DNA from 3 places in the Thalassotalea maritima genome. Region 3 is predicted to be linked to each of the others. Evidence: predicted binding sites of a transcription regulator. Region 3 holds the regulator's gene; each other region holds the start of a gene.
The links. Region 3 encodes FNR, which switches genes on or off when oxygen is low (the NO sensors DNR and NnrR bind a similar motif). Its sites were predicted from a motif close to TTGATCTAGATCAA; they were not measured.

Region 1: the regulator FNR is predicted to act here: its motif matches at 1,692-1,705, upstream of ACAX20_RS06025 (acetate kinase).
Region 2: the regulator FNR is predicted to act here: its motif matches at 2,187-2,200, upstream of hemN (oxygen-independent coproporphyrinogen III oxidase).

The regions. Positions count from the first base shown of each region.
Region 1 covers NZ_CP166919.1:1,359,909-1,370,128, reverse strand. Annotated here, with positions in the region: gene pta (phosphate acetyltransferase) at 1-417, opposite strand, end outside; gene ACAX20_RS06025 (acetate kinase) at 427-1,626, opposite strand; gene ACAX20_RS06020 (DUF6942 family protein) at 1,786-2,304, opposite strand; gene ACAX20_RS06015 (thiamine pyrophosphate-binding protein) at 2,489-4,228, shown strand; gene ihfA (integration host factor subunit alpha) at 4,414-4,707, opposite strand; gene pheT (phenylalanine--tRNA ligase subunit beta) at 4,712-7,096, opposite strand; gene pheS (phenylalanine--tRNA ligase subunit alpha) at 7,109-8,089, opposite strand; gene ACAX20_RS05995 (ABC transporter permease) at 8,383-9,585, opposite strand; gene ACAX20_RS05990 (ABC transporter ATP-binding protein) at 9,588-10,220, opposite strand, start outside.
Region 2 covers NZ_CP166919.1:3,264,634-3,274,853, forward strand. Annotated here, with positions in the region: gene ACAX20_RS14595 (diguanylate cyclase) at 1-91, shown strand, start outside; gene ACAX20_RS14600 (DUF1285 domain-containing protein) at 192-725, shown strand; gene hemN (oxygen-independent coproporphyrinogen III oxidase) at 755-2,125, opposite strand; gene ACAX20_RS14610 (TraR/DksA family transcriptional regulator) at 2,281-2,592, opposite strand; gene ACAX20_RS14615 (DUF2489 domain-containing protein) at 2,645-3,142, opposite strand; gene ACAX20_RS14620 (GTPase-activating protein) at 3,146-3,703, opposite strand; gene ACAX20_RS14625 (hypothetical protein) at 4,629-5,204, shown strand; gene ACAX20_RS14630 (IS256 family transposase) at 5,695-6,855, shown strand; rRNA gene rrf (5S ribosomal RNA) at 7,146-7,260, opposite strand; rRNA gene ACAX20_RS14640 (23S ribosomal RNA) at 7,373-10,220, opposite strand, start outside.
Region 3 covers NZ_CP166919.1:1,825,775-1,835,994, forward strand. Annotated here, with positions in the region: gene ACAX20_RS08225 (heavy metal translocating P-type ATPase) at 1-1,178, shown strand, start outside; gene ccoS (cbb3-type cytochrome oxidase assembly protein CcoS) at 1,183-1,452, shown strand; gene ACAX20_RS08235 (sulfite exporter TauE/SafE family protein) at 1,452-2,117, shown strand; gene fnr (fumarate/nitrate reduction transcriptional regulator Fnr) at 2,160-2,876, shown strand; gene uspE (universal stress protein UspE) at 3,051-3,974, shown strand; gene ACAX20_RS08250 (NCS2 family permease) at 4,279-5,568, shown strand; gene ACAX20_RS08255 (outer membrane protein OmpK) at 5,664-6,443, shown strand; gene ACAX20_RS08260 (LytTR family DNA-binding domain-containing protein) at 6,567-8,108, opposite strand; gene ACAX20_RS08265 (alpha/beta fold hydrolase) at 8,255-9,712, shown strand; gene ACAX20_RS08270 (DUF2987 domain-containing protein) at 9,890-10,220, opposite strand, start outside.

The sequences.
Region 1 (10,220 bases), 470 kb from region 3:
TGGCGTGTCATTATCTGGTGTTGCGACAAAGATGATATCGGCGGATAATGCTTGCGCAACCTCTGCATTAACTTTTGATGCATAAGCGTGACGAGTGGTTGGGATCATCGCCTCAATAATGATGATTTCTTTATCGATACTTTCACAGTGACCGACAATCTCTTCCAATACAACATCTAATTTGCCGTCACCAACCTTGTCTTCAACAATGCTGATAGGAATAGAGCTGACAATATCATCATGAACTTCGGGGGCACCATAAGTATTACTTTGTAGCTTATTGCGAGTCGGCTGACTTATCGGTTTATAATAACCAACATCAACGCCCATTTGCTGGAGCTTGTGATAAACACCCAACGCCGTACTGGTTAAACCAACGCCAAAGCCTAATGGCGCTATCATAATTCGTCTTGGCATAAACTCCCCCTAACCCTGGCCAACGATGGCTGCAGTTTGAGTCGCTATCACTAACTCTTCATTGGTCGGGATCACCAGACACGGGACACTGCTTGAGGCAGAGATAGTACCTTGTTTACCAAAGCGAATCGCTGTATTTTGGGCTTCATCCAACTCTAGATTTAGGAGTTTCAATGAACGCACGACGCGCGAGCGCACCAAGTCTGAGTTTTCACCAATACCGCCGGTAAATACCAACGCATCGAAATGGCTAAGCGAGGCCATGTACGAGGCTATGGATTTGGCAATACGGTAACAGTATATATCCATGGTTAGGTTAGCTTGCGCGTCATTTTCATCAATCACCGCATCTTCAATTGTGCGACAATCGTTCGACATCTGCGAAATACCGAGCAAACCACTTTCTTTATTCAGCAAGTTATTCACTTGCTCTGGGCTGTAATGTAACTGTTCAATCAAATGAAATACGATACCTGGGTCGATATCACCACTGCGAGTACCCATAATCACCCCTTCGAGTGGGGTTAATCCCATCGAGGTATCAACGGCTTTGCCATTCTCGATAGCACAAACACTGCAGCCATTGCCTAAGTGAGCGGTGATAACGCTGGTTTCTTCAATAGGCTTTTCCAACATCTCTGCGGCTTGTTTTGACACAAAATAGTGACTGGTACCATGGAAACCATAACGGCGAATACCATGTTGCTTATACAAATGAAATGGTAGGCCATAGATAAACGCCTTCGGCGGCATGGTTTGATGAAACGCGGTGTCAAATACGGCCACTTGCGGCAACTTAGCAAATGCCTGCTCTGCTGCTTCAACACCAATTAAATTGACAGGGTTATGTAACGGTGCCAGCTTACCAAGTTCAGCGATGCTGTTTTTAACCTCACCTGTGATAATGGTCGGTTCCGAATAGGCCTCACCACCGTGCACAACTCGGTGACCAACAGCTGTCACTTTATCGGCTAACTGTTGCTCAGTGAGAAAATCAACTATGAAGTTAACCGCTATTTGATGATCAAATGGCGACGATAATGCGGTTTGTTTTTTTTCACCTTGATAAGCGATTTTGATAAATGCTTGTTCCGATAACAAACGTTCGGCTACACCAGAAACAAAAACTTCACCATCGCTGGGGTTTATAACGGAGAATTTTAAGCTCGAGCTGCCACAATTAATGACGAGTACGGCATTATCAGACATAATAACCCTTAGTATTTGTTAGATAATTTACTGATTAAGTATAGATAAAAATCCATTTATTAATGGTGATTTACATCAAATTTATTTGTTTTAACTATCAATAACTTAAAAACAAAATAGACTATAGCTAATGGTTTTTGATAAGCCCCATCTATGTTATTAACGCACTAAACCTTGAACTAAGCGCGCAATTACGTCAATTTTCGCGTTGTTCAGTTGTCGATAGTCAAAATACGGGCTAATGATGATGTTGTCTTGACGATTAATTGCGATGTCACTCTCTATCCACACGTACTGATTCAATTGTTGTTCCGTTAAGAGATCTAAAGCAAACGTTTTACCCATTAAAATGTGAACACCAGCCGGCTCCGTGGCAAAGTCGCAGTGATGGCTATCAAGAAAATGTAAAGCTTGACCACTACTTGCCTGTAATAATATCTCATCACGCAATTGCTGCCAACTGGTATAACCAGTTTTATCTATAGAAAACAGTAGCTTTGCATAAACATTAAACACTTTGCGCCAATGGTTAGATGTATTATCGGCTATCTGTTTCACCTCACCTTGTCGAAGTGGTTGCAAGCTTGTTAATTGTTCATATACCACCAGTGGCGGACGGTGGCGTGTATACACAGTAAAACATGCGTTTGTATCACCAAGTCCAGGGGTTTTATTCATATACGTGCAATGTCCTATTCAAGATTTAGCTGTCGCTAACAGATAACTCAGTCTGATTGTGTCATTAATCCGCCACAAAGCAGATTATCTGGTATTGTACCTCACAAACACGTTAAAGTAGCAATTACAGTAACTTAATAAATGCGTTACCTAGGTGAACGCTCGTTATCGAAAAAATAAGAATATGAAGAAAACAGCAGCGTGGTTAGTTCGTTACGCACTTGAACAAATTGGCGTCACACATACCTTTGGTATTCCGGGAGTGCACAATACCGAAATTTACGATGAATTGAATAATTCACAGACCATCACCCCAACCTTAGTGATGCACGAAGCCCATGCGGGATTTATGGCTGATGCAATAAGTCGAACAACAAACACCATAGGTACCATGGTCATTGTACCTGCCGCTGGCGTTACTCATGCTGCTAGTGGGATTGCTGAAGCATACCTAGATGGTATTCCTATGTTGGTCATTAGTGGCGGTATTCGTAGTGACTCTAAGTTTGAATATCAACTACATCAACTGGATCAACAAAAGCTTGTTCAAGGATTTACTAAAGCTGTCTTTAAAGTCGAGTCACACCAAGAGGTTGTCGAGACTATTTATAAAGCTTATAACATTGCAAAAAGTGGCGAACCTGGTCCGGTATTTGTTGAAATACCGGTTAATTTACAACTCGATAAAGGCACTATTAGTAGCCTACCTCATTATCAAGCACCAATATCGCCAGCGCTTGGTAAACGTACATTGCAAAAGCTTGAGCAAGCGGCTCAAATGCTTATGGAAGCCGATAATCCAGCCATTTTTGCGGGATGGGGTGCCGTGCATACACACAAGCAATTACAATACGTTGCAGAAAAACTAACAGCCCCCGTTACCACCACCCTGCAGGGGATCAGTGCATTCAGTGCCGCACACCCACTGCATGCCGGCTTTTGCTTTGGCCCCGCAGCTGCCCCTGCAGCAAAATACGTATTTGATCACGCCGACTGTGTACTCGCCATTGGTACCCGCTTTGCAGAAATCGCTACCGGAAGTTTTGGTGGTAAGTTACCGGAAAAGCTCATTCATATTGATATAAACCCAGAAGTATTTAATCGTAATTTCGTTGCCGAACTGACTATTGAAGGCGATAGCAAACAAGTACTGGAAGCTTTATTAATCGCGTTACAGTCTTATACAGAGCGTAACGACGCAAGCAATATCCATCATACATTAGCAACGCTCAAGCAGCAGTATCGTGATTGTTGGTATCAACACGACAGTCACAATAGAGTTAACCCAATCTTATATTTTGATGAATTGCGTAAACAATTAAATGACGATGCGCACATTGTTGTTGATGATGGTAACCATACCTTTTTGACTGCGGAACTCATGTCAATTCATCAGCCGTACGGTTTTATTTCTCCAACTGATTTCAATTGTATGGGATATGCAACACCTGCGGCGATTGCGACCAAGATGGCCTACCCTAGCAGGGAAGTCGTCGCGATTGTCGGTGACGGCGCTTTTATGATGACAGCAATGGAGTTGGCTATGGCCAGTCAAAACCATGTCGGTTGTATTATTTGTGTCTTTAACGATGGTGAGTTATCGCAGATATCGCAAGCACAGCAAATACCTTACAATCGAAAAACCTGCACGACATTACCACCGACTAAATTGCAGGGCTTAGCCATCGCCACAGGTGCAGAATATGTGCGCATAGAAACTAATAACGATATTGGCAAAGGTATTTATCAAGCACGAGAACTCGCCGCCGAAAACAAACCCGTCATTGTTGATATTAATATCGACTACTCTAAGGCCACGGCATTTACCCAAGGCATTGTTAAAACCAATTTAAAGCGGATGCCACTTCCGACCAAAGCGCGCATGATCGGTCGAGCACTTTATCGTAAAGTGAAAGATGGTTAACGACACATTACATTTTGACTGTGGCCATCACGCCAATTAACAGACAGTATCCTCAAGGCGTGACTCTCCGTTAAAAGCGTAGCAGCAAGTCATGGCACCAATCACAATGGCTAAAAACAAAAAACCAGTCCTACGGACTGGTTTTTCATTAATGATGACTATGCTGTTATACTGCTGTGATGCAGTTAATCTTGATTGGCAAGTTCAACGCGTGTTTTCAGCTTTTGCCCCGGTCGAAACGTCACGACTTTTCGGGCAGAAATTGGAATGTCTTCGCCTGTTTTCGGATTGCGACCCGGGCGCTCATTCTTAGTGCGCAAATCAAAATTACCAAAACCTGATAACTTAACTTGCTCACCACCTTCCAGACAGCTACGGATTTCTTCGAAAAAATCTTCAACCAACTGTTTCGCATCTCGCTTACTCAGACCGATTTCTTCGTAAAGATGCTCTGCAACTTCTGCTTTCGTTAGCGCCATATCGTTAGTCTCTCAATGTTGCGTTAAATTCGCTCTTAAGGGCTTCGACTACCCCGCTTACCACGTCTTGAATGTCTTTATCTTCAAGAGTACGCTCGCTATCTTGCAACGTTAACGCAATCGCTAAACTCTTGAAACCAGGCTCAATGCCCTTGCCTTGGTACACATCAAATAATTCTAGGTCAACTAGGTGATTTGTGCCAACCTTTTCAATAAGTTGTAATACATCTTCGGCATTAACTTCATTTTTAACGATAACAGCGATGTCACGGCGGTTTGCAGGGAACTTAGAAATACTGCTAGCCGTTGAAATTTTCTGCATCAAAATCTCTGATTGCAGCAATTCAAACACCAACGTGCGACCATTAAGGCCAAGCTTACGCTCCAGCTCTGGATGCACCGCACCAACGTAACCAACTAAGTTATCGTTGCGATAAATCGCTGCTGTTTGGCCTGGATGTAATGCAGGAATATCGGCTGGTTTAAATACATATTCTTTGCCAAAACCAGTTAACGCTAATAACGCCTCAACATCACCTTTGGAATCAAAGAAGTCAACGTTTGCCTTGTCTAAATTCCAGTGCTCACCAAACTTAAGGCCACTGATCACACCACCTAACATGGCTTCTTGACGAACACCATTTTCGGCCGCCGCGTCAGGTACAAATCGTAAACCTGCCTCAAATAAACGCACGCGAGACTGTTGGCGGTTTTGGTTGTAAACCACCGACTGTAATAAGCCAGTGAACAAGCTTAAACGCATTACCGACATCTCTGATGATATAGGGTGTGGTAAGGTCATCACTTCTTCACCTGGGTGCAATAGCTCTTGCACTTTCGGGTCTACAAATGAGTAGGTGATCGCTTCTTGGTAACCACGGTTAATTAATGCATTGCGAAATGTAGCAATCGTTAGGTCCGCTTCTTTGTGATCGCGCATTTTTAACGATGCCGTTGGCGATACATTTGGAATGTTATCGTAGCCAAATACACGAGCCACTTCTTCGGTTAAGTCTTCTTCAATTGAAATATCAAAACGGTACGCTGGTACTTCAGTGTTCCAAACACCATCGCTGTAGCTCACAGACAAACCTAAACGGGTCAAAATCTCTGTAACAACGTCAGTTTCGATATGTATACCAATACGTGAATCTAACTTATCACGACGTAAACTAACTTTACGGGCTGCTGGAATGTGCGCTTCACTTACCGCTTCAACGATCGGGCCTGCCTGACCGCCAACAATATCAAGTAACAAGCTGGTTGCACGTTCCATAGCATGGCGTTGCAATTGTGGATCAACACCACGCTCGTAACGATGTGATGCATCGGTGTGTAAGCCATACTGACGCGCTTTGCCTAAAATAGCTAACGGTGCAAAGAAGGCACTTTCCAATAAAATGTCTTGGCTTTGTGCCGTAACGCCCGACTTCTCGCCGCCAAAGATGCCCGCCATCGCTAGTGCTTTTTGCTGATCGGCAATAACCAATGTTTCGCTGTTTAATGTCGCTTCATTACCGTCTAACAAGGTAAGCTTTTCACCTTGCTCTGCGTAGCGCACCTTAATACCACCGTCAATGCTCGTCAAATCAAAGGCATGCATTGGATGACCAAGCTCAAGCAATACGTAGTTGGTGACATCAACTACCGCATCAATTGAACGGATACCACAACGGCGCAGCTTTTCAACCATCCATAGTGGGGTTGCTGCTGACAAATCGATACCTTTAATAACACGCGCTAAATAACGAGGGCATGCTTCACCAGCGACGATGTCGACAGTAACCGTATCATCGATAGTTACCGGACTTTCAGCAATATCAACTTCTGTCACTGCCAATGAGTTTAATACACCCACTTCGCGTGCTAAACCTTTAATACCTAGACAATCACCACGGTTGGCTGTTAAGTCAACATCAATGGTGACATCATCTAAATCTAGGTACTCACGAATACAGGTACCTACTGGTGCGTCTTGTGGTAATTCAATGATACCGTCTGCACTTTCAGCTAAACCTAACTCTGACTCACTACACAACATACCGTGCGATGGTACGCCACGCAGTTTTGCTTTTTTTATCTTGAAGTTACCCGGAAGTACCGCACCCACTTTAGCAACCGCGACCTTTAAACCTAAACGACAATTTTTGGCACCACAGACAATGTCAACAATCTCATCACCGACATTCACTTTGGTTACTTGCAGTTTGTCTGCATCAGGGTGTTGTTCACACTCTACAACTTCACCAACAACAACGTTGCTAAACTCGCCTGCGACAGGGTCAACGGAGTCTACTTCAAGACCCGCCATGGTGATTTGATGTGCTAATTCTTCAGAAGAAATCGCAGGATTAACCCACTCTCTTAACCAAGATTCACTAAATTTCATGCTGCGAAAATCCTACTTGAATTGTTTTAAGAAACGAAGATCGTTTTCAAAGAATGAACGTAAGTCGGTTACGCCGTAACGCAACATGCTTAATCGCTCAACACCCATACCAAAGGCAAAGCCAGTGTACTCTTCAGGATCAATACCAACACTGCGCAACACGTTCGGGTGTACCATACCGCAACCCAGTACTTCTAACCATTTACCGTTTTTACCTTTCACATCAACTTCCGCTGATGGTTCAGTGAATGGGAAGTACGATGGACGGAAGCGAATTTCCAAATCTTCTTCAAAAAAGTTATGCAAGAAGTCGTGCAAAATACCTTTTAGATGAGTAAAGCTAACGTTTTTATCAACCATAAGCCCTTCCACTTGATGGAACATTGGCGTATGGGTTTGATCGTAATCATTGCGGTATACACGACCAGGCGAAATAATACGCAATGGTGGCTTCTCAGTTTCCATAGTACGGATCTGTACCCCTGAAGTTTGGGTACGCAATACTAACTTCGGATTAAAGTAGAAGGTATCATGATCCGCTCGCGCAGGATGGTGCGCTGGAATGTTTAACGCATCAAAATTATGAAAGTCATCTTCAATTTCAGGACCGTTAGCAACACTAAAACCTAGCTCACCAAAAAAAGTTTCGATACGTTCGATGGTTTTAGTTACTGGGTGCAAGCCTCCCACGTCCATGGTATTACCTGGTAAAGTGACATCAATCGCTTCACTCGATAACTTGGCTTTAATTTGCTCTTCACGCAGCAGTTCACCACGTGTAAAAATCATTTTTTGAACTTGTTGCTTGGCTACGTTGATCGCCTGGCCTGCTTTTGGTCTTTCTTCAGCGCTCAGTTTACCTAAACCTTTTAGCTGCTCAGTAAGTAAGCCCTTTTTACCTAAAAATTCAACCCTAACCTGATCTAGGGCGGCAGGATCGTTAGCAGCGGCAACCGCTTGCTCAGCCTGCAAGATAATGTCGTCTAAATTCATATTCTCCTCGGGCGATACACATCGCGAGTAACAAGCCAGCCGTTGCATTAAAACCACTGGCGAAAAGACATAAATAGAAAAGCGATAATTTTACACAAAAATTATCGCTTATATAGGGGCAGAGTGCTTTTTTTCTGACTTTTTTTTGATTTGTTATGGTTTTAGCAAAGATATTGTCTTAATCAAGGGTTAAAAGGCAATATTTTGCGGGTCTCGTTAGCAGGGATAATAGAACTCATCATCTTACCGTGATACTCATCGCTGAGTTAACACCGGCAATACCCTGCCTCTTTTTAACGAAACAAAACGCTTTCTCGGTTAAACCAATGCACACAAAATACGATAGAAATCAGCGCAATAATACCGGTTGAAGCAAATATTGGAAATAAATACGCCATATCCAAAGTGCCTTTAAATAATTCTTTTATCGCCAGTGCAACATTCGAGATAGGTACCAACGCCCACGTAGCATCAAGCTTCATGCCGGGCATCATGCCAACAATTACTGGTAAAATACCGATAATCGTGAGGGGTCCCATGTAGTTTTGTGCTTCTTTATAACTGCTCGCATAAATCGATATTGCCAATAATAGCGCGGAGAATATTGCACAAACTGGGAGTAACAGTAGCACCACCATTAAATACTCAAACGCCCCCACCGATCCTAACACCTGCGATATTTGTTCAACCGACAGTATTTGTCCAAATAAAAAAGTCCACAACACCATAGAGAGCATGGTGATCATCGCCGTCATTATTGCCGTCGTGAGAATACATAAGAACTTACCAAGTACTAGATGATATCGCGACACGGGGGTCAACAGCAGTGTTTCAATGGTACCGCGCTCTTTTTCACCAGCACCGACATCAATTGCCGGATACATTGCGCCGGTAAGACACAATGGGATCAACAAATATGGAATTAAACCGCCGAGTTTCTCACCGACACTTTCACGTTGTTCCGCTGTATCGATTTCTTGTAAAACTATCGGCTTTTTAAACGCCAAGAACTGTGCGTCTGTTTGTCCTAGCTCCTCAAACTGGGTTCGCTGCAATGAGTCAACATATTCAGCTAAAACCTCTTCAAGCTTGCCACGCGCACCTCCAATGACTTTTGAGCCATTAAGGTATATCTGCCAAGTGGACTGTTTACCTGACGCTATGTTTTTAGCAAACTCATCATTAAAAACAATAACCAAGTCTAATTGATCATTCTTGATGGCATCTTTGTAATCTTGTTCATTGGTTAGACTTGCTTCGACCTCTTTAAAATCGCTGTGATAAAACAACGATTCTGCGAAGTCATTGACCGCATGTTTATTGACAATCACATAACGGACCACCTTTTCATGTTCACTTATCGCTACTTTTGCGCTTAGAAAGCCCATTAATGCGAAGATCACCGGAAAGATGAACAGGGGTAAGGCAATGATAAAAAACAACGTTTTTTTGTCTCGCAGTAACTCAACGAGCTCTTTGATAAATACTTGCCACATGATTATTGCACTCCCTGTAAAACGTTCATAAACGCACTGCGTAAGTCATGATGAGATGGTGATGCATGAGCGCGAAATTCATCAACGCTGCCGTCAAAACAGGTCTTGCCTTGAGCAATAACCGAGACTCGATCAGCTAATAACTCGACTTCATCTAAGTGATGTGTTGAGAATATCACAGCGGTGCCTTGGCTACGCATAAATTGGACAAATTCAATGATGGTTTCAGTCGCCATAATATCTAGCCCTGTGGTCGGCTCATCTAACACCAATACCTCGGGTTGGTGGATGACAGCTCTTGCAATCGATACTTTTTGTTGCATCCCGGTAGATAATTGCTCGACGCGCCGATCTAGATACGCAGTGATACCCAGCGTTTCATATATCGCTTCCGCATCTTGGGCGAGAAACTGCTTAGAAACGCCGTGTAAACGAGCAAAAAATTCAATATTCTCTCTACCGGTTAAGCGACCATACAAGCCCGTTTTACCCGTTAAAAAGCCTATCTTTTGCTTAGCTATCATAGGCTTTTTTAACACATCGATACCATTAACCACTACCTGGCCTGAGTCTGGTTTTAGTGCCGTTGATAAAATTCGTAAGGTGGTCGTTTTACCCGCCCCATTGGGACCCAA
Region 2 (10,220 bases), 1.4 Mb from region 3:
TGACCTAGATTCCTTGCTCAAAAAAGCGGACGATGCCATGTACGAATCAAAAACCACAGGCAAGAATAAAATTACCTTGTATGCGGCTTAGGCTATGTATTAGCTACGTTAGTTACTTAGCATGCCGCTTATTCATAGATAATTGTGTTATCGTTATGCACCTATATCGAACCTATTAGATGAGATGCCTTATGTCCCTGCAACGCATCAGTGAACAGATCCACGCCAAACAAAACGAGCTTCCTCCCGTAGAAAAATGGGATCCACCATTTTGTGGCAATATTGATATGGTTATAACAGCTGACGGTAAGTGGTTGTATCAAGGTAGCGAGATTACTAGACCACGATTAGTTAAATTATTTGCCCGAGTGTTAATTAAGCAAGGCAATAAATATTATTTAGTCACGCCTGTAGAGAAAATTGGCATTTCGGTTGAACGGTATCCATTTACCATTACCTCATGGCAATGGCTCGATGACAGTGAGCAAGCCACGATGCTATTAACAACCAATTTAGGTGATCAGATACTATTAAATGACAAAACGCCACTGATATTGGACGATAACGGACAGCCTATAATCAAGGTACGTCGTAATTTATATGCGAGTATTCATCGCAATGTCTTTTATCAGTGGGCGGAAATTGCACAAGAGAAGCTAAGTGGCAATAAGGAGCAGCTGTACATCAAAAGTGCTGGCGTTGAGCACGTTATCGGCGAGCTTTAGGCTCGCCAACGGGGCTAGATAAGATCTGCCTATATAACTTTAGAAAAGCGTTGCTGCTGTAAGCGAGGCTTAATATAAGCATCAAACGACATGCATATATTACGAATTAGCAACCTTGCTTTGGGTAGCACATCGATAGCTTCTGCATTATTTATTAACAAACCGTCATTAATAAAAATAGCTAAAGATGGCAAATCATCAGCAAAATACTCATCGAAAATAATATTAAACTGACGCTCGATTTGACGCTTCGATACACGGAAATTACACATAAGTTGCTTAATAACAAAGGCACGAATCGCATCATCGCGATCTGTAGCTATGCCTTTTTCTAATGCATGGCCACAATCATCAATCGCTTGGTAATATTCTTTTAGTGTTTTAACGTTCTGGCTAAAGCTGGCACCAATGGCACTGATTGACGAGACACCCAGCGCTAATAAATCGCACTCTCCGAGCGTTGTATAACCTTGAAAGTTACGGTGTAAACGCCCTTCTCGCTGAGCTTTAGCAAGCTCATCGTCGACTTTTGCAAAATGATCCATACCGATGAACTCGTACCCCATATCGATAAGCGACTCTATCGCAAATTGCATAATCGCTAGCTTTTCATTTGAATTTGGTAGCCATTCATCGCGAATTTTTCGTTGCGGTGCAAAACGAGTTGGTAAATGGGCGTAGCTAAATAATGAAATACGATCAGGATCAATCGCTTGGACCGCATCAATGGTACTGGCGAAGGTTTGCTTACTCTGATGTGGTAGGCCATAAATCAAATCAATATTAACAGACGAAAAACCTACCGCCTTAGCGCGCTGTACAAGCTCGACAATAAACTGGGTACTTTGCAGACGATTGATGGCCTGTTGTACTTTTTCATCGACATCTTGTACACCGATACTAAGCCGGTTAAAGCCTAATGCATGCAGGTGGTCGACTAAATCTAGTTCGATTTCTCGAGGGTCAACTTCAATACCCATTTCAACATCGTCGGCAAAGTTAAATGATGTGGTTAGCTTCTCAACTAAACGGGTTATTTGTTGCTTGGTTAAAAATGTTGGCGTACCACCACCTAAATGTAATTGCTTAACTGGCTTGTTCGCCAACAGCGTTGATCGGGTATCAATTTCTTTAAATAAATAATCTAAATACTGATCTGCTTTATCTTTATGACGAGTTACGATTTTATTACAGCCACAGTAGTAACAAAGGCTATGGCAAAATGGTATGTGTATATACAGAGATAGGTTCTGTTTTTCTGACTCGATGATTGCTTTCAGTAAATCGTCGTTATCGAATGCCTCGTTAAATTCAACAGCTGTTGGATACGAGGTGTACCGAGGGCCACTAACATCGTACTTACTTAACAATTGCGGAGAAAACATTTCACTAAAAGACATGGCATCGAGCTCGATAGATACTTAAGACTGCACATTATAAAAAAGCCTGTTGGCAAATTTATTGATCAAGCTCAAGGTTTTAGCAAAACATTAACAGTAAAGAATATAAATGAACGTTTCTAAGACGGTTAGTACACACAAGTAAAGAAATTGCTTCAATCTGCACATTCTATGCACTTGGTTGCTGCAGGTTGGGCGGCCAGTCTAGCTGCCGCAATTTGGTCACCACACGAAGAACAAATACCGTAAGTACCGTTCTCGATACGTTGAATAGCGTTAGATAATTGCTGAATCTCGATTTTCGCCTCAACTTCTAAGGCGTTAAGTACTTCGTCATTTTCTCGCTCTCCCGCTTGCTCTGACCAATCCGCATCTCGCCCTTCGGCAAAGTCATCATGAATTGAATCTACGCGAGCCTGCAAGGCAATAATGCGCTTAGTGAAGTCTTGTTTTAATTGCTCAGTCATTGTCATACCCTTTGATTCCGTTCAGCGAATTGGCAACGACTGAGCGGAGGTTTTATTGTTGCTTCTGCATTGAATCAATCAGCGACTTAACAAACGGCAATAGCTTAGCAACATCGGCGTTGACGGCTGACTCAAATTCCTCTTCATAACCAGCACGCTCTAAATCTAACTTAAAGCGCTCCTTCTTCGTCAGTTGCTTACGCGCTTCCAAAATAGGCATGTGATTGATCTTACTATATAAAGTAAATATAGCAGGAAAATTAGACTTCATTTGAGCTTGATGATTCGGTAACGATTCCATCAATACAGATAATCGCCAACTGCCTTCAGATACCTCACACTGCTTTTCAGCCATTGCTCGGCAAATATGCATGATTGACTCTAAGACTTTAACATCTCGCTGCTGAGCTTTTTCACGCTTTTGACGTTCTGCTTGCTCGCGGAAACGCTTTTGTTCTCGTAATCTAAACAGTAAGAAGCTGGCATAACTTGCCAGGGCTAAAATAATAATTACGGCGACAATAACTAAAACTAACTGCATGGTCGTCATCTATTACTCTTTAAACTCCGAAAATTCACTGTCATCAAACTTACGCAACAACGCGTCTTCATCGTCATCATCTTCGACAGGCTGCTCGTCTTCAATGAAGTCGTCTTCTTCATAACCTAATAGATCTAACAATTCTTGGTGGCGCTGTTGAGCTTGTTCAAGCTTTTGTTGCTCAGCCAAAGTGACTTCTTCCCCAGCTTCAAGTTTAGCGGCGATGATTATAAATTCTTCGTTTGCTTCAATAGCATCAAGCTCTTGCTCATAAAGATCGATTAATGCTTGTTCATCGGCGATAGTTTCAGTGGTGGTTTCAGCAACACGAATTGGCGCAACCACAGCCTGCTTAGGTTTATGTTGCTCTGGCTTTTTCGGCTTTAAAGAAACACCCAGATCGATTGGCTTCTTACTACCAACTCTAGGGTCTTGATTGCCTGTTTGCTGTTGCGATGCATCTTTCTGAGAGGCTACTTGTTGACGTGTGCCTGATTTATTTCCAGATACCTTACGCTTACGAGGTTCTTTTTCAACTTTTTCAGGACGCTTTAAATTAAGCTTTTTCATTAACGCGCCTTCTTTGCGCGATTTTTTTGATCTAGCCATAATACCGTACGATGTTTACAAATAATAATGACTATTTTACGCTAAACAGCGTCATAAGGATAATAATAAGCGCTTTTTTCGAGCAACTTATCTGTAATGCAATAGAATGCCAGTCGCTAGCGTGAGAAGGGAATCATGACTGTGGTCTATAATTCTGCTCGCTATTACTTAGCATTGACTAAAAGCAGTCCTGTTTCAAAGCCATTATGAAAATATTAAGGCGTATATAAAGAAAAAGCGAAAGTAACTACTTTCGCTTTAGACAAACCATTTGTCTGTGTCTGGTACAAATTTTTGCAGCCCTGACCCTTCCTTGTATAGCACTCCTTGCTATATCCGTGTTCCTGACTTTATATTATCAATCGTCCTGATCTCTTTTGGGTTGTCCTTAAAATTACACTTCCGTGATAATAGCTCTTCCTGAGCCGGTAAATAATCCATCAAGCTGTCCTTATGGCATCCTACCAATAAATCCTGATGTTTCTGACTAGTTACATCCTGTAACGAATTGATATTCTATATTAACACTTTGTCGTTACAAGTATGCTGACCAATAAAAATTGACAATTGCACAGCGAATAAATATAACGCATTGATTTTATTTAATTAAAAAATAGAACAAAAATTCTATATTTGAAAATATAACGGAATTTAATGGCAAATGTCTTACATATAAAAATGCGACCATGAACGAATAGATGTTTTTGGAATACTTCTTTCCAGAAGAGAATCTCTTTCAATAACAGCCTACAAAAATGATTAAATAACTTTTTTATGTTTTCTTTCGTTGAGAGATTAATCTTTCATGCTGAGTTTTTAATTTTAACCTTTTACAGCTTAGATATTTCACAATCTCCTATAGCCTGCTATATAAATTAGATGATGAATGGATAACTATGGCGTACAACTGAACCGATTAAAAGAACGAGGCATTATATTTCACCAAAGGGCGTTAGATGCTATTACTAATTACCTTATTTGCCACCCCGCATGCAGCCAAGTTTATGTTACTCAGAGCCATGTTGAAACTACATGGACAGACTTGACAAGTCATGGCTTTGAGGGCACATCAGAGAAAATTCTTATACAGGGTAGTGGATACTTAAATCAGATTACTCTAAATCTTGCACCAAACAGCACATTCAATCGTTCTGACGCAGATTTATTTTATTCGATATATATCAACGGCGACAATGCAAGTGTCCGAGCTTTCAATATTAAGGAAGCGCGCCCCATACTTAATGATTTACGTGAACGCTTTGACAGAATACCTGTTGAAGATGCCGAACAACCCGGCAGATGTGTAGTTGGTATAGATCTAGCTTTTTTAATTGATAACATTCATTCATATTCTGAATTCAAATTTAATCTGCCCGAGGTGAAAGCCTATGTTGATGAAGAACGGAAAATAGCTTTGTTAAACCAGAAAGCCCAAGAACTTTATATCAACAGCCTGGTTTAGCATGGCTGTATGTGGGATATATCACTCGAAAAGAGAATTGGGTTTACGATGAGAATAGTGACGGTTTTGATGACTCAGTATACGAGACAACATTTGATGCCATAGGATTTAATTTTTACCGTGCTTATCATCAAAGCTTTTATGAAGCACACTCGTCGATAGGATGCTTCGAAGGAAGGAACGGCTTGGCTTTTGTAAGGGCGGTAGACTACAACGACTCTTTGACTGATAACAACACCTACAGTGACACTCTAAGTTTGGTAGATGAGGGTAATTTAACGCAATATTGGGATTCCAAAGAGTCTTATAGGTCAACATTACTAGTTTATAAAGCAAGTGGAACCTCTGTACAGCCAGTCAGCGAACCATCAAGCTTCATGCTATCATACCGTCCCACTAAAGTGTGTCCCACTAGACAAATAAAAAAGTCTCTCTTAGTTTAGTTGAAAGTTTCGACCAAAAAACAATCAACAACAAACGGAGAGAGACTATGACTAATTTAACGCTGAATAGTAAGCAAATTCAAGCAGCATTAGATTCTTTAATCCAAAAGCCAGGTGGTCTAAATCAGGTATTAGAGCTCGCCCTTAATTCATTTATGAAAGCTGAGCGAACGGAATACCTAAGATCTTCTCAAGGTAACAAAGGCAATGGCTATAGACCTGTGGCAGGCTTAGGTATAGGTGATGCTCTATCTTTACAGGTACCTCGTGATCGATTAAATCAATTCAAGCCTTGGATCCTCAATGTCATGAAAGAGCAAAGCGATACACTGAACGAACTTTGTTTTGAGCTTTATGCCAAGGGGCTTACAACTCGAGAAATTGAATCAATAACTGAATCTATCTATGGCCAAAAGCTCACTCGAAGCGCCGTATCGCGCATTACTAAGAGCCTATATGAGGAAATGGAAGACTTCAGAAAACAGAAGTTATGCGATTATTACCCCATCATTTATCTCGATGCGACATTTATCAAAACAAAGCGTGAAACGGTTTCTAGCGAAGCCTACTATATCGTTTTAGCGGTAAAGCACGACATGACTCGTGAAGTGATTGGTATTTACAATGCACCGACCGAATCAGCAGCCAATTGGGATGACATCTTGTTAGATTTAAAGGAGCGTGGCCTCAAGCAAATCGACCTTGCTGTGATTGATAACCTATCGGGCTTAGATTCGGCCATTGAACGGCATTATCAATGTAAAATTCAAAAGTGCGTCTTACATATGAAACGCAACATCTTAAAAAAAGTGAAGAAGTCTCATCGTGGTGAAGTCGCTGATGATTTGAGGTTTGTCTTTAATTTAGATGATCAATCAGATGACCGTGAAGAACTTATGATCCGCGCTCGGTGGTTATATGAGAAGTGGGGTAAGAGATATTCTAACTTTAAGATGTTTATTGATAAGCCGTACTTGCAGTATTACGCCACATACTTGGACTTTGAGCCGATCATCCGCAATATGATTTATACTACCAACTGGATTGAACGATTAAATAAATCATTCAAACGAACGTTAAAAATAAGGAATTCCATGCCAAGTGTTGATTCTGTATTAACCATTCTAAGTAAGGTAGCACTGGATATGAATAAAACGACTTACCAATACCCGATAAGTCGCTTTGAGAAAAGTAACTTGTTTAACTAGGTAATTTGAAACTGAAATTAAAATAAGAGAGACACACTTTCTGGGACGGTACCCATGCTATGGTTAACAGCTTTAATCGTTTTTGTAGGGAGTTTATCGAAAGGCATAACGAGCAAGCTTATCGGACATGCTAACGAGTTCGTCTAGAAATGTCGTGGACGCATGAATGCTTAAGATCTGTGCCGGTACTATTTTCAGGAAGCGAGTTTGAGGTTTTTAGCTTGCTAAATTTAATTTTAGCCATATAGCAAAAAAGGCTGCACAATGTGCAGCCTTTCTTTTAATTAGAAGCCTGGCGATGACCTACTCTCACATGGGAACTCCCACACTACCATCGGCGCTACTTCGTTTCACTTCTGAGTTCGGCATGGGTTCAGGTGGTTCCAAAGTGCTATTGTCGCCAGACAAAAATCGTTTAAATCTGGAAATCTGATATTTAACTTTTTCTTTCAATATGAATGCTTGAACTTTTTTATGTCAGACCATATACACCTGAGGAAAACCTCTTGGGTGTTGTATGGTTAAGCCTCACGGGCAATTAGTACAGGTTAGCTCAACGCCTCACAACGCTTACACACCCTGCCTATCAACGTCGTAGTCTCCGACGACCCTTTAGGGGACTTAAAGTCCCAGTGAGAACTCATCTCAAAGCCTGCTTCCCGCTTAGATGCTTTCAGCGGTTATCAGTTCCGAACATAGCTACCCGGCAATGCCACTGGCGTGACAACCGGAACACCAGAGGTTCGTCCACTCCGGTCCTCTCGTACTAGGAGCAGCCCTCTTCAATTCTCAAACGCCCACGGCAGATAGGGACCGAACTGTCTCACGACGTTCTAAACCCAGCTCGCGTACCACTTTAAATGGCGAACAGCCATACCCTTGGGACCGACTTCAGCCCCAGGATGTGATGAGCCGACATCGAGGTGCCAAACACCGCCGTCGATATGAACTCTTGGGCGGTATCAGCCTGTTATCCCCGGAGTACCTTTTATCCGTTGAGCGATGGCCCTTCCATACAGAACCACCGGATCACTATGACCTACTTTCGTACCTGCTCGACGTGTCTGTCTCGCAGTTAAGCTGGCTTATGCCATTGCACTAACCGTACGATGTCCGACCGTACTTAGCCAACCTTCGTGCTCCTCCGTTACGCTTTGGGAGGAGACCGCCCCAGTCAAACTACCCACCAGACAGTGTCCCCAGCCAGGATTACTGGCCCAGGTTAGAACATCACGCATACAAGGGTGGTATTTCAAGATTGGCTCCACGAATACTGGCGTACTCGCTTCAAAGCCTCCCACCTATCCTACACATGTAGGAGCAATGTTCACTGTCAAGCTATAGTAAAGGTTCACGGGGTCTTTCCGTCTAGCCGCGGGTATACGGCATCTTAACCGCAAATTCAATTTCACTGAGTCTCGGGTGGAGACAGTGTGGCCATGATTACGCCATTCGTGCAGGTCGGAACTTACCCGACAAGGAATTTCGCTACCTTAGGACCGTTATAGTTACGGCCGCCGTTTACCGGGGCTTCGATCATGAGCTTCGCTTGCGCTAACCCAATCAATTAACCTTCCGGCACCGGGCAGGCGTCACACCGTATACGTCATCTTTCGATTTTGCACAGTGCTGTGTTTTTAATAAACAGTTCCAGCCACCTGGTTACTTCGACCGACCGGTGCTTACTCCGCAAGGGATTCACACTAGCCGGCGTACCTTCTCCCGAAGTTACGGTACTATTTTGCCTAGTTCCTTCACCCGAGTTCTCTCAAGCGCCTTAGTATTCTCTACCTAACCACCTGTGTCGGTTTGGGGTACGGTTCCTTATAATCTGATGCTTAGAAGCTTTTCCTGGAAGTATGGCATCAACAACTTCAACTCCGTAGAGTCTCGTCTCGTATCTCAGTCTTAGGAGTCCGGATTTGCCTAAACTCCCAACCTACATACTTTCACATGGACTACCAACGCCATGCTTGCCTAGCCTGCTCCGTCCCTCCTTCGCAATTATAAGAAGTACAGAAATATTAATCTGTTTCCCATCGACTACGCGTTTCCGCCTCGCCTTAGGGGCCGACTTACCCTGCCCTGATTAACATGGGACAGGAAACCTTGGTCTTTCGGCGTGGGGGTTTTTCACCCCCATTATCGTTACTCATGTCAGCATTCGCACTTCTGATACCTCCAGCATGCTTTACAACACACCTTCAACGGCTTACAGAACGCTCCCCTACCACTTGAACCTAAGTTCAAATCCGCAGCTTCGGTGCTATGTTTAGCCCCGTTACATCTTCCGCGCAGACCGACTCGACTAGTGAGCTATTACGCTTTCTTTAAAGGATGGCTGCTTCTAAGCCAACCTCCTAGCTGTCTGGGCCTTTCCACATCGTTTCCCACTTAACATAGACTTTGGGACCTTAGCTGGCGGTCTGGGTTGTTTCCCTTTCCACGACGGACGTTAGCACCCGCCGTGTGTCTCCCGGATATCACTCACTGGTATTCGGAGTTTGCAAAGGGTTGGTAAGTCGGGATGACCCCCTAGCCTTAACAGTGCTCTACCCCCAGTGGTGTTCGTCCGAGGCTCTACCTAAATAGATTTCGGGGAGAACCAGCTATCTCCCGGCTTGATTAGCCTTTCACTCCGACCCACAGGTCATCACCGCATTTTTCAACATACGTGTGTTCGGTCCTCCAGTTGATGTTACTCAACCTTCAACCTGCCCATGGGTAGATCGCCGGGTTTCGGGTCTACACCTTGCAACTAAACGCGCAGTTAACACTCGCTTTCGCTACGGCTCCCCTAATCGGTTAACCTTGCTACAAAATGTAAGTCGCTGACCCATTATACAAAAGGTACGCAGTCACCCGAAGGCTTCCACTGCTTGTACGTATGCGGTTTCAGGTTCTATTTCACTCCCCTCACAGGGGTTCTTTTCGCCTTTCCCTCACGGTACTGGTTCACTATCGGTCAGTTAGGAGTATTTAGCCTTGGAGGATGGTCCCCCCATATTCAAACAGAATTTCACGTGTTCCGTCCTACTCGATTTCACGGTAAGGTTATTTTCGTGTACGGGACTATCACCCTGTATCGTCAAGCTTTCCAGCTTATTCCACTAATTCACAAACCGCTTAAGGGCTAATTCCCGTTCGCTCGCCGCTACTAAGGAAATCTCGGTTGATTTCTTTTCCTCGGGGTACTTAGATGTTTCAGTTCTCCCGGTTCGCCTCGTTAAGCTATGTATTCACTTAACGATACCTGCCTTATGACAGGTGGGTTTCCCCATTCGGAAATCTGTGCTTATAACGCCTTTTATCGGCTCAACACAGCTTATCGCAGATTAACACGTCCTTCATCGCCTCTAACTGCC
Region 3 (10,220 bases):
GCTTGAGCGAACACGCACAAGCACATAAGCCGGCAATCGCTCAGCTTTCTGATACCATAGCCCAATATTTCGTTGCTATCATCTTATTAACGGCGATAGGCACATCCATTTATTGGTATCAGCATGAGCCAAGTGAAGCATTTTGGATAACCTTATCGGTACTGGTGGCGACCTGCCCTTGCGCTTTATCGCTTGCCACGCCAACGGCGCTTACTTGCGGCACAATTCGGTTAAATCGCGACGGTATCATGATCAAATCGGGTCACGTACTGGAAAGTATGCCGAAAATCGACACGATCGCGTTTGATAAAACCGGTACGCTAACCAACGGTGAATTCAGTCTAACCGATGTCAAACTGCTCGCCCCCGATCTTGATAAGCAACATCTATTGACACTCATTGCCGCCATGGAAAGTCATTCCGAGCACCCTATTGCAAAGGCATTTAGCCAATATCGAGATTTTTCAGTTCAAGTTGATGATGTGGAGATTGTTCCTGGCTGTGGTATCAAGGCGCGCTACCACGATGCAGAGCTGAGCGTAGGTAAAGTGAGCTGGATTAATGAATCAGCAGCAGTAAGTGATGACATCGCCAATGCGCAATGTTTATTCACCTGTAACGGTCAACTGCTTGCAGCACTGTATCTTGACGACGTCATACGCGACGATGGCAAAACGGTTCTGCAGGCAATCAAAGCCAAACACATTTACACTTTAATGATCAGTGGTGATAACGCCGGTGGTGTTAATAAGTTTAAACACCATATAACCTTAGATGAATATCACCATACCTGCACGGCCAACAACAAATTAGCGATTATTGAGCAACAACAGGCCTCTGGGCGTACGGTTGCTGTGGTCGGTGATGGTGTAAATGACTCCCCTGTTTTTGCCAAAGCGCACGTTGCCATTGCCATGGGTAGCGGTACACAAATTGCCAAAAGTGGCGCAGATGTTATTCTGTTAAACAATAAGCTAAGCAGTCTCTTACAGTTGTTTAATGTATCGAGCCAAACCGGACGTATCATAAAGCAGAATTTCGCTTGGGCGTTTGCCTACAACGCGATTGTCTTACCGCTTGCTGTCTCTGGTTTTATCACCCCATATATGGCAGTATTGGGCATGTCGGCCAGTTCGATTATCGTTGTTACTAACTCATTACGATTGTTGAGAAAATAAACCCATGAGCGTTATTTATATTCTGATCCCTATTGCGATTTTATTTACTGCGATTGCTATTTATTTGTTTTTTTGGGCGGTAAAAACGGAGCAATTCGACGATTTAGAAAAGCAAGGTATGAGTATTTTGTTTGATGATGAAAAAAGCAATAAACAACAAACCGCCAAAGACGCACCTCAATCGTCAGTAAAACACAGTAACCACTACGATGCATCGGAAAGTGGTAACGAAAAATCACCGCAACAAGCGCAAGATTCGGATCAAACGCGCTAATGCCCCTTGATTTTATATCGGCACTGTTAATAGGCTTAGCTGGTGCAGGCCATTGTATCGCCATGTGCGGCGGTATATCGTCATTACTTGTTAACCCCAATAACCATGCCCGCAGCCAACGCCTGTATATTGTTTGCTATAACATGGGGCGTATTACCTCATACACCTTAATTGGCGCGGTTGTTGGCTTTAGCAGTTCTCTCGCGGTAAAGTCGATTGGTGCACAAGTGATTTGGCTCAAGGTTATTGCTAGTGTGTTTTTGATTCTGCTGGGCTGTTATGTCGCACGAATTTGGTTTTTGTTAACCCATATAGAATCCATTGGCAAAGTCATTTGGCGCTACATTCAACCATTGAGTAAGCCCCTTCTCCCCGTTGACTCGCCGTTAAAAGCGCTCGCTTTGGGTTCTATTTGGGGGTGGTTACCCTGTGGCTTAGTATACTCTACCCTAACCTGGTCAATGGCCAGTGGCAATGCGATTGATGGCGCGTTAATTATGCTTGCTTTTGGTCTTGGTACCTTACCAGCGTTGCTTGCCGTCTCCACCTCGTTGCAATCTGTCACACAAGTACTACGTAATGATAGATTCCGTAAGCTAACTGGATTGCTATTGATTTTTTATGGCTTTTACAGCTTATTAATTGCGTTAAATCAAATTCTTTAGTAGTCTGTCGCCAGTTAATTTTATAGCTGGTGATATAAACTTATGGCATCGTCGATTGCTCCAAACATCAAATGTCAAAACTGCAGTATCAGTGAATTGTGTTTACCGTTTAGTTTAAATGAAAACGAACTAAATCTATTAGATGAAATCATTGAGCGTAAAAAACCAATACAAAAAAATACGCAAATTTTTAAAGCCGGTGAGCCATTAAAAACGCTTTATGCAATTCGCTCAGGCACTTTCAAAACCTTTGTGATTTCTGAACAAGGCGAAGAGCAAATTACAGGTTTTCATTTAGCGGGCGATTTAATGGGCTTTGATGCCCTAGCGAGCCGAACCCACCCTAGCTTTGCTAAAGCATTAGAGACATCGATGGTTTGTGAAATACCTTACGAAGTTCTCGATAGCTTATCAAATAAAATTCCGCGTTTAAAAGCGCAAATGCTGAACTTAATGAGCGATGAGATCTCCTGTAATAATGAGATGTTGCTATTGCTAAATCGTAAAAATGCCGAAGAAAAATTAGCGACTTTTTTGGTTAAGTACGGTCGCCGCTTGGGTAACCGTCATTTGTCGTCACTGCAATTTAACTTGCCAATGACTCGCAGTGAAATAGGCAACTACATTGGTTTAACCATCGAAACCATTTCTCGTCTCATGACACGTTTTCAAAAAGATGGCTTAATTCAAGTGGAAAACAAACTTATCACCATTATTGATAAAGACGGCTTAGCTCGATTAGCGGGTATACAAAAATAACCCAAAATTATTAAGTGGACGTTATAAGGTGTTGATTTATATCAACACCTTTTTTATTTTCTAGCGTTTTACCATTAACAAATTTGTAACCCTCTAGCTAACACGTTAAGCTTACTGATATTCATTAGTTGAGTATTTCACGACAACAGCGCGAGCAACAGGTAGGTAATGGTTATGGAAACGTATCAAAATATCTTAGTGGTCATCGATCCCGACACAGACGAGCAAAAAGCGCTCGCGCGTGCATGTACCCTTGCCAAGCATAATGGCGCTAAAATCACGGCATTATTAGTGATATATGATTTTTCTTACGAAATGACCACTATGTTGTCGGTTGATGAACGTGAAGCAATGCGAGAAACGGTACTAAAGGGTCGTAACGCTTGGCTCAATAATCTATTAAATCACTATACCCAAGAAATTGATACCAAAGTCATTTGGCACAATCGTCCGTTTGAAGCGACATTATCTGAAGTTCGAGATCATTATTATGATTTAGTGATCAAAAGCACCCATGAGCATCCGACATTAAAGTCAGTGATATTTACCCCTACCGATTGGCATTTAATTCGCAAGTGCTGGGTGCCGTTATTACTGGTTAAAGATCATAGTTGGCCTAAAGACGGTCATATTCTCGCTGCCATCAATGCGGGAAGTGAAGAGCCAGAGCACCAATCGTTAAATAACAAAATTACCGAAGAAGCCTTACAGCTGGCAAATCTACTTAGCGCCAACGTCCACCTCGTTAATTCTTATCCTGGCACCCCTGTCAATATTGCCATAGAAATTCCAGAGTTCGACCCTCACGAATACAACGAGACAATGAAGAAGCATCATTTTGAAGTGATGCAACAGCATGCGCACAAATATGGCATCGATGCCGAGCACTTGCATGTTGAAGAAGGCCTACCAGAAGATGTGATTGATCACGTCGCGAAAGAAATTGATGCCGAATTGGTGATCCTCGGCACCATTGGCCGTACCGGCTTATCTGCGGTATTAATCGGCAACACCGCTGAGCAGGTCATTGATAGACTTAATTGTGACTTGTTAGCGCTCAAACCCAACGGTTATGAATCGCCATTTTTAAAATCGTAGCCGACAACAAACCAACACTTAACGTTCAAGTTATAACCAAACATTGGGCAACTGTTGAACGAATGCAACACATGTAAGGTAAGCCTCATATAAATGTTAGCAAAACATGAAATAAGAGTAACCACCTTGTATCCCAGATGCTTTTGATGAAATTTAACGACATTTTAATTACATTTAGTAACAAGATGTCGTAAAATGCGTGCGTTTTTAATCGAACCTGGCACACCAAGAAAGCGCTTTATAAAATGCGCCACAGCGGTAAGCGTAACAGGTCGAAAACCACACAATTTTTGGGATACTATACATGTTTGAAAAACTGTTCAAACTTGCTGAACATGGCACCAATGTCAAGCAAGAGATTCTGGCAGGTTTTACTACCTTCTTAACCATGGGTTACATCATCTTTGTTAACCCATCAATGTTAGCAATGACCGGTATGGATCAGGGTGCGGTATTTGTTGCAACCTGTTTAGCAGCCGCGATTGGCTGTTTAATCATGGGTCTATACGCTAACTACCCTATTGCCTTAGCACCGGGTATGGGCTTAAACGCCTTCTTCACGTTCACCGTGGTGATGGAGCTAGGTTATAGCTGGAACGTCGCATTAGGTGGCGTATTTATTTCAGGTGTGATCTTTACCTTGCTAAGTGCATTTAAAGTACGTGAATGGGTAATCAACTCAATTCCGCATGCACTACGTTACGCTATCGCGGCGGGCATTGGTATGTTCTTAGCGCTAATTGCCTTAAAGAACTCAGGTATCATTGTTGCCAGCCCTGCCACCTTAGTTACGCTAGGTGACATTACCTCATTTGGTCCATTAATGGCGATTTTAGGCTTATTCTTAATCGTTGGTTTAATAAGCCTTAACGTACAAGGTGCGGTAATGATTGCGATTTTAATCGTCACCATTTTAGGTATCATTTTTGGCGATGTTGCCTACACGGGTATCGTGTCTATGCCACCATCAATTGCACCTACTTTTATGGCACTTGATATCTCAGGTGCGTTAGAAGTCGGCATGATCAGCGTTATCTTCGCCTTCTTATTTGTCGACTTATTCGATACCTCTGGTACTTTAGTCGCCGTTGCCCAACGTGGCAACATGCTAGATAAAAACGGTAACTTACCACGCTTGAAAAAGGCACTATTTGCCGACTCAGGTGCAACTGTTGCTGGTTCTCTACTAGGTACTTCAACAACAACCAGTTATGTTGAAAGTGCTGCGGGTGTTGTTGCCGGTGGCCGTACCGGTCTTACTGCGGTAACCGTTGCTGCATTGTTTATTTTAGCGCTGTTCTTCTCACCACTTGCTGGCATGATCCCAGCGTACGCTACCGCAGGTGCATTATTCTTCGTTGGTGTGCTTATGATTGGCAGCCTTGCGCAAGTTAAGTGGGATAACTTAATGGATGCCGTGCCAGTTGCCGTTGTATTGCTGAGCATGCCATTAACCTTCTCGATTGCTGATGGTATTGCCTTTGGCTTTATCAGCTACGCGGCTGTGCGTTTATTTGCCGGTCGTCTTAATGAAGTAAGCGCCAGCGTTTGGGTACTGTCTGCTCTATTCGTTGCTAAATTCGCTTTTTCATAAACTCAATTTAGGTAGGGTGTCATCACCCTACCATCGTTTAGGCAAGGTGTTTACATCACCTACGCCACCATTTGTTGTAATATCTAGGTAATACCATGAAAAAAATTTTATCTTTATTTGCATCTGCAATGATTGCAGGCGCAGCCTTCACTTCGTCTGTTGCTAACGCTGAAATGTTCTGGAGCGACAACTCGGTATCATTGCTTAAAAACGCCAGCGAATACGAAGTAAACACTCATGATGACGTTGTTACGGTAACACTTGAGCACGCATCAGGTCACAACTGGGGTGACTTATTCTTCTTTGCTGATCGTCTTGATTACAAACAAGATGCCAACCACGATGGCGCAAAAGAAACCTACTCTGAATTGTCACCACGTTTTAGTCTAAGCTACTTAACTGGCTCTGAGCTAAAGTACGGTGTGATCTCTGACGTTTACGTATCAACCACATGGGAACACTCTACGTTCGTATCAAATGGTTTCAACAATACATTTGATAACTACCTAGTAGGTTTTGGTGCTGACATCGCCGTTCCTGGCTTTGCTTACTTCAATGTTAACGTTTACCAAGCGAACAACGAGCTAGTAGACAACGACCAACAATTGACTGTAGTTTGGGGTTTACCATTTAGCGTAGAAAATGCGGATTTCATGTTTGACGGTTACATTGATTGGTCTTCAGCTGAAGAGACTCACGCATCAGATTTCCACTTCAACCCACAATTACGTATGGATGTTGGTAAGTTCTTCGGTGTACCGAAGAAATTTGAAGCAGGTGTTGAATACTCGTACTGGGTTAACAAGTTCGGTTTAGACTTCCCTGGTCTTGATACTGAATCGACCTTCAGCTTTATGGTTAAAGTGCACTTATAATCATCACAATATAAGTAAACCTTATCTTTGTGCTTGTGCACAGTTACTAGCTCCACGATGGAGCTAGTAAAGCCTGAAATATTGCTGTCTCGATTACAATCATCATACTACACGCCAACATATCTACGTTGACTTTAATGACTTCCTAACGACCGGCAAAAGCCGACGACTCACTGGCACCTGATAATCGTTCTGTAAGCACAAGACATTTTGACTAGCGCTCATCTTATCGCTGCTCTCTAATGAGACAACCTGCGCGAGGTTAACCACGTAGGAGCGATGCACACGTATAAACGTGCTTGGTAAATGTTGCTCTAATTGCTTTAAAGTACCTGTAAACAGTTTACTTGCACCATCGGTTAAATGTAATTCAACATAATCCCCCGCCGCTTTCGCATACGTGATATCCGAAGTTACAATGAACTCAGTCTTTCCTTGCCAATTAATTTCGATGTTTGTAGGCCGTTGCACTTGTGCATTTTGCGCGAGCGAGTATTCCAACTTGGCAATACGAGATTGTTCACTGGCTAATAGCTGTTGCTGGGCACGATATTCACGAGCCTGTTGAATGAATAAGTAGCAAAGCAAAACAGCAATAACCGCAAAATACGTAATTTCGTGAAAACTCGACGCACTAATGAGTATCGTAACGCCAATAAGCATTTGTACGCAAAACCAGCGCAAAAGACGCGACTGTTTGTTTTGATACCAGTAAAATAATAACTGTAAAGAGCTCACCAGCAACGGGATAAATATCCCTAGCGTGGTTTTGCTATCAAACCCTTGAGCAAATAACACGGCGAGCACGCTAAGCATAATACCAATATAAATCCAATGAAGGGCATGCTTACCCGCCACCTTAAATGAACTGTATGCCAACAACAACACACCAAAAATAAACGAACAGGCAGTCACCGACACTAGTCGTACATCATGTATTGGGTAATCATAATTGATCAACCCCCGCGATAATTCAGTCAACAGTTGTATCGCCGCTAATAAGCAAAGCGCGGTCAAAATACGATGATCTGTGCTCCCCCGTTTACCGACACTCAGTATTAAGAAATACAATGCGCCAACTAAAAACGCACCAACCAGTACCAACCCAAACCCACTAAAGGTTTGGATAAACTGTTTGGTATCTCCATATTGACCAAATCCAATCAAATGCAGCGGATGATTCAACGCGATCAGGCTGTGTTGCGCTGATAGGTGCATCACCAATTCATTGTTATGTGCTTTTACTACGTGCTCAGGAACATAAAATGCGCTGTCCATTTTGCCGACTTGCTCAATGGACTTATTTCCAGGGCTACCATTTTTACCTAACGGCACGCCATTTAAAAAGACATTGCTTGAGGTTTTCGCAAAAACAAACAATCCGTATGGCGGGTCGATGTGTTGCCAGTGCTCGGAGCGTTCAAACGAGATTGACAGCCACAGCTCTCTACCTTGTGGATCGACTTGAGCTAAGCTCATGCTCTGACATTCGGGTTCATTAAACTGGGGGATATGTTGTTGTGATTTAGCAAATTCACAAACAACCACATCGTTATCGTGGCCAAGAGGGAGAATGATTGGCGCGGCAAAAGCCTTGTTTACCGTCAACACCAATATCATTAACATAGAGAACAAACTGGCCAATTTATAGGCTAAATTACGCATTTTTGTTTAACCGTTTACCGATTATTTACTACCTTTGGTCCATTAAAGCATTGTTTTTCCGCCTCTTAAAGAGTTTTTCTCGCTCTAAACATGAATCACCGATTTAATAAACGTAAATCAACAAAAATGGATATGGAGTCCCCCCCATGCGTAACTATCTTTCTTTAATGTTAACCGTATCACTAACTGCCTCTGCGTTGGCATATGCAGACAACGAAGCGTTATATACCAATGAGACACCAATCACGTTTAAAGCCAACAGTGGTGAAACCACCGATGCTATTGACGGGCATTTCTTTGTTCCAGAGAATCGCAATAATGCGAGCAGCCGTAACATTCGTATTAACTACGTGCGTTTTCCAGCGACAACCGATAAAAAAGGCCCACCGATAGTCTACCTTGCAGGCGGTCCTGGCGGCTCTGGAATAGGTACGGCAAAATGGCGCCGTTTTCCATTGTTTGAAGCACTAAGAGCACATGGTGATGTGATTGCATTAGATCAAAGAGGAACCGGTGCTTCCGAGCAAGCGGATTATTGTGTATCAGACGTAACACTTGACCACAGTAGCATAATCAGCAAAGTTCAACTGACAAATAGCTACCAACAAGCAGCACAGCAATGTTTCGCAAAATGGCAGCAACAAGGGGTTGATATTTACGGCTATACAACCGTGCAAAATGCGCTCGATATTAATGATTTACGCCAGCATTTAGGTGCTGAGAAAATCACGTTATGGGGCATATCCTATGGCAGTCATTTAGCGATGAGTGCAGTGAAACTGTTTCCAGAGCACATTGACAAAGTTATTATCGCGAGTGCTGAAGGGTTAGATCAAACCGTCAAATTGCCTGCACAAAACGACGCTTACTTTACGAAGGTTCAATCAATTATTAATCAGCAACCGTTAAAACAACAGGTGCCTGATTTAGCGGCGATGATGCGCCGTGTACATGCGTCGCTTGATAATAAGCCAGTGCGTGTAAAACCAACCTACCAAGATGGTAGCAACAATGACATTTTATTACAGTCTGTGCATTTAAAAATGCTGGCCAGTATGATGATTGCCGACCCCAATCAATACGTGGCGATGTTGATTGAAATGTACCGACAGCTTGACCAGGGTAACACCGAACTGATCACGCAAATAATCAGCCGCGGTATTTTTAAAGATGAGCCCATTGGCTTCAAACTGATGTCGTTAGCCATGGATGTCGCGTCTGGTGTATCAACACAGCGCCTTAGCCTAATACAAAAACAAGCAAAAAGCGCGATTTTAGAAGACTATTTGAATTTCCCTATGCCTATGCTCAATAATATTGACTCAAAACTCGACTTAGGCAGTGAGTTTCGACAAAAGCCTACATCTGATGTTCCTACGTTGTTGCTAACAGGCTCTCTCGACGGCAGAACTTACCCTCAAGAGCAATCTCAAGCAGTCAGTAATTTAACCAATGTGACGCAAATCATGGTTGAAAACGCCGGTCACAACTTGTTCCTATCCTCTCCTGATGTGTTAAAGCGTATGCAAGCCTTTTTAAGTAATGGACCGGTAGATAACAGCCCTATTATCTTGCCCGTTCCAGTATTAGCGATGCCCCAATAACACAGTAGATGGACATTGGATAATGCCCATATAGCACGCTACAAAAACGGAAAAGCCAGCGCATTAGCCAATGCACTGGCTTTTTTAATGGAAACTTTTTGTTGGCTTCAGGTATCGGGTACGTAACTCTGTCTAGTAAATTATCTGCACTTCGATTTTTTTGCCAATTTTGTTGAGTTAATCTTCTATCCAGGGAGATATCACTACTGGCGGTTTAGCAAAGCGAATTGCGGTTTGCTCACGCTCGTCATTTTGTTTCATCAAAAGCTGACATTTATCTTGCTCACAGCTTAGCTGTTGTTTCAGATCGCTAGCGATATAAGCCACGTCTTGCTGGTTTTGCAACTGAATATGCAAACCTTGGACATCGGGCATCATAAACGACAAGAAGCCGCCAAATTCATCCACCAATTCCTGTAGCTGCCAAGTAATCGTCGCCAACTGCTGATAGCTAAATTCCGTCTGTTGTTTATCTCTTGCTTGCATCTGCATTTGCAAAATACAATTT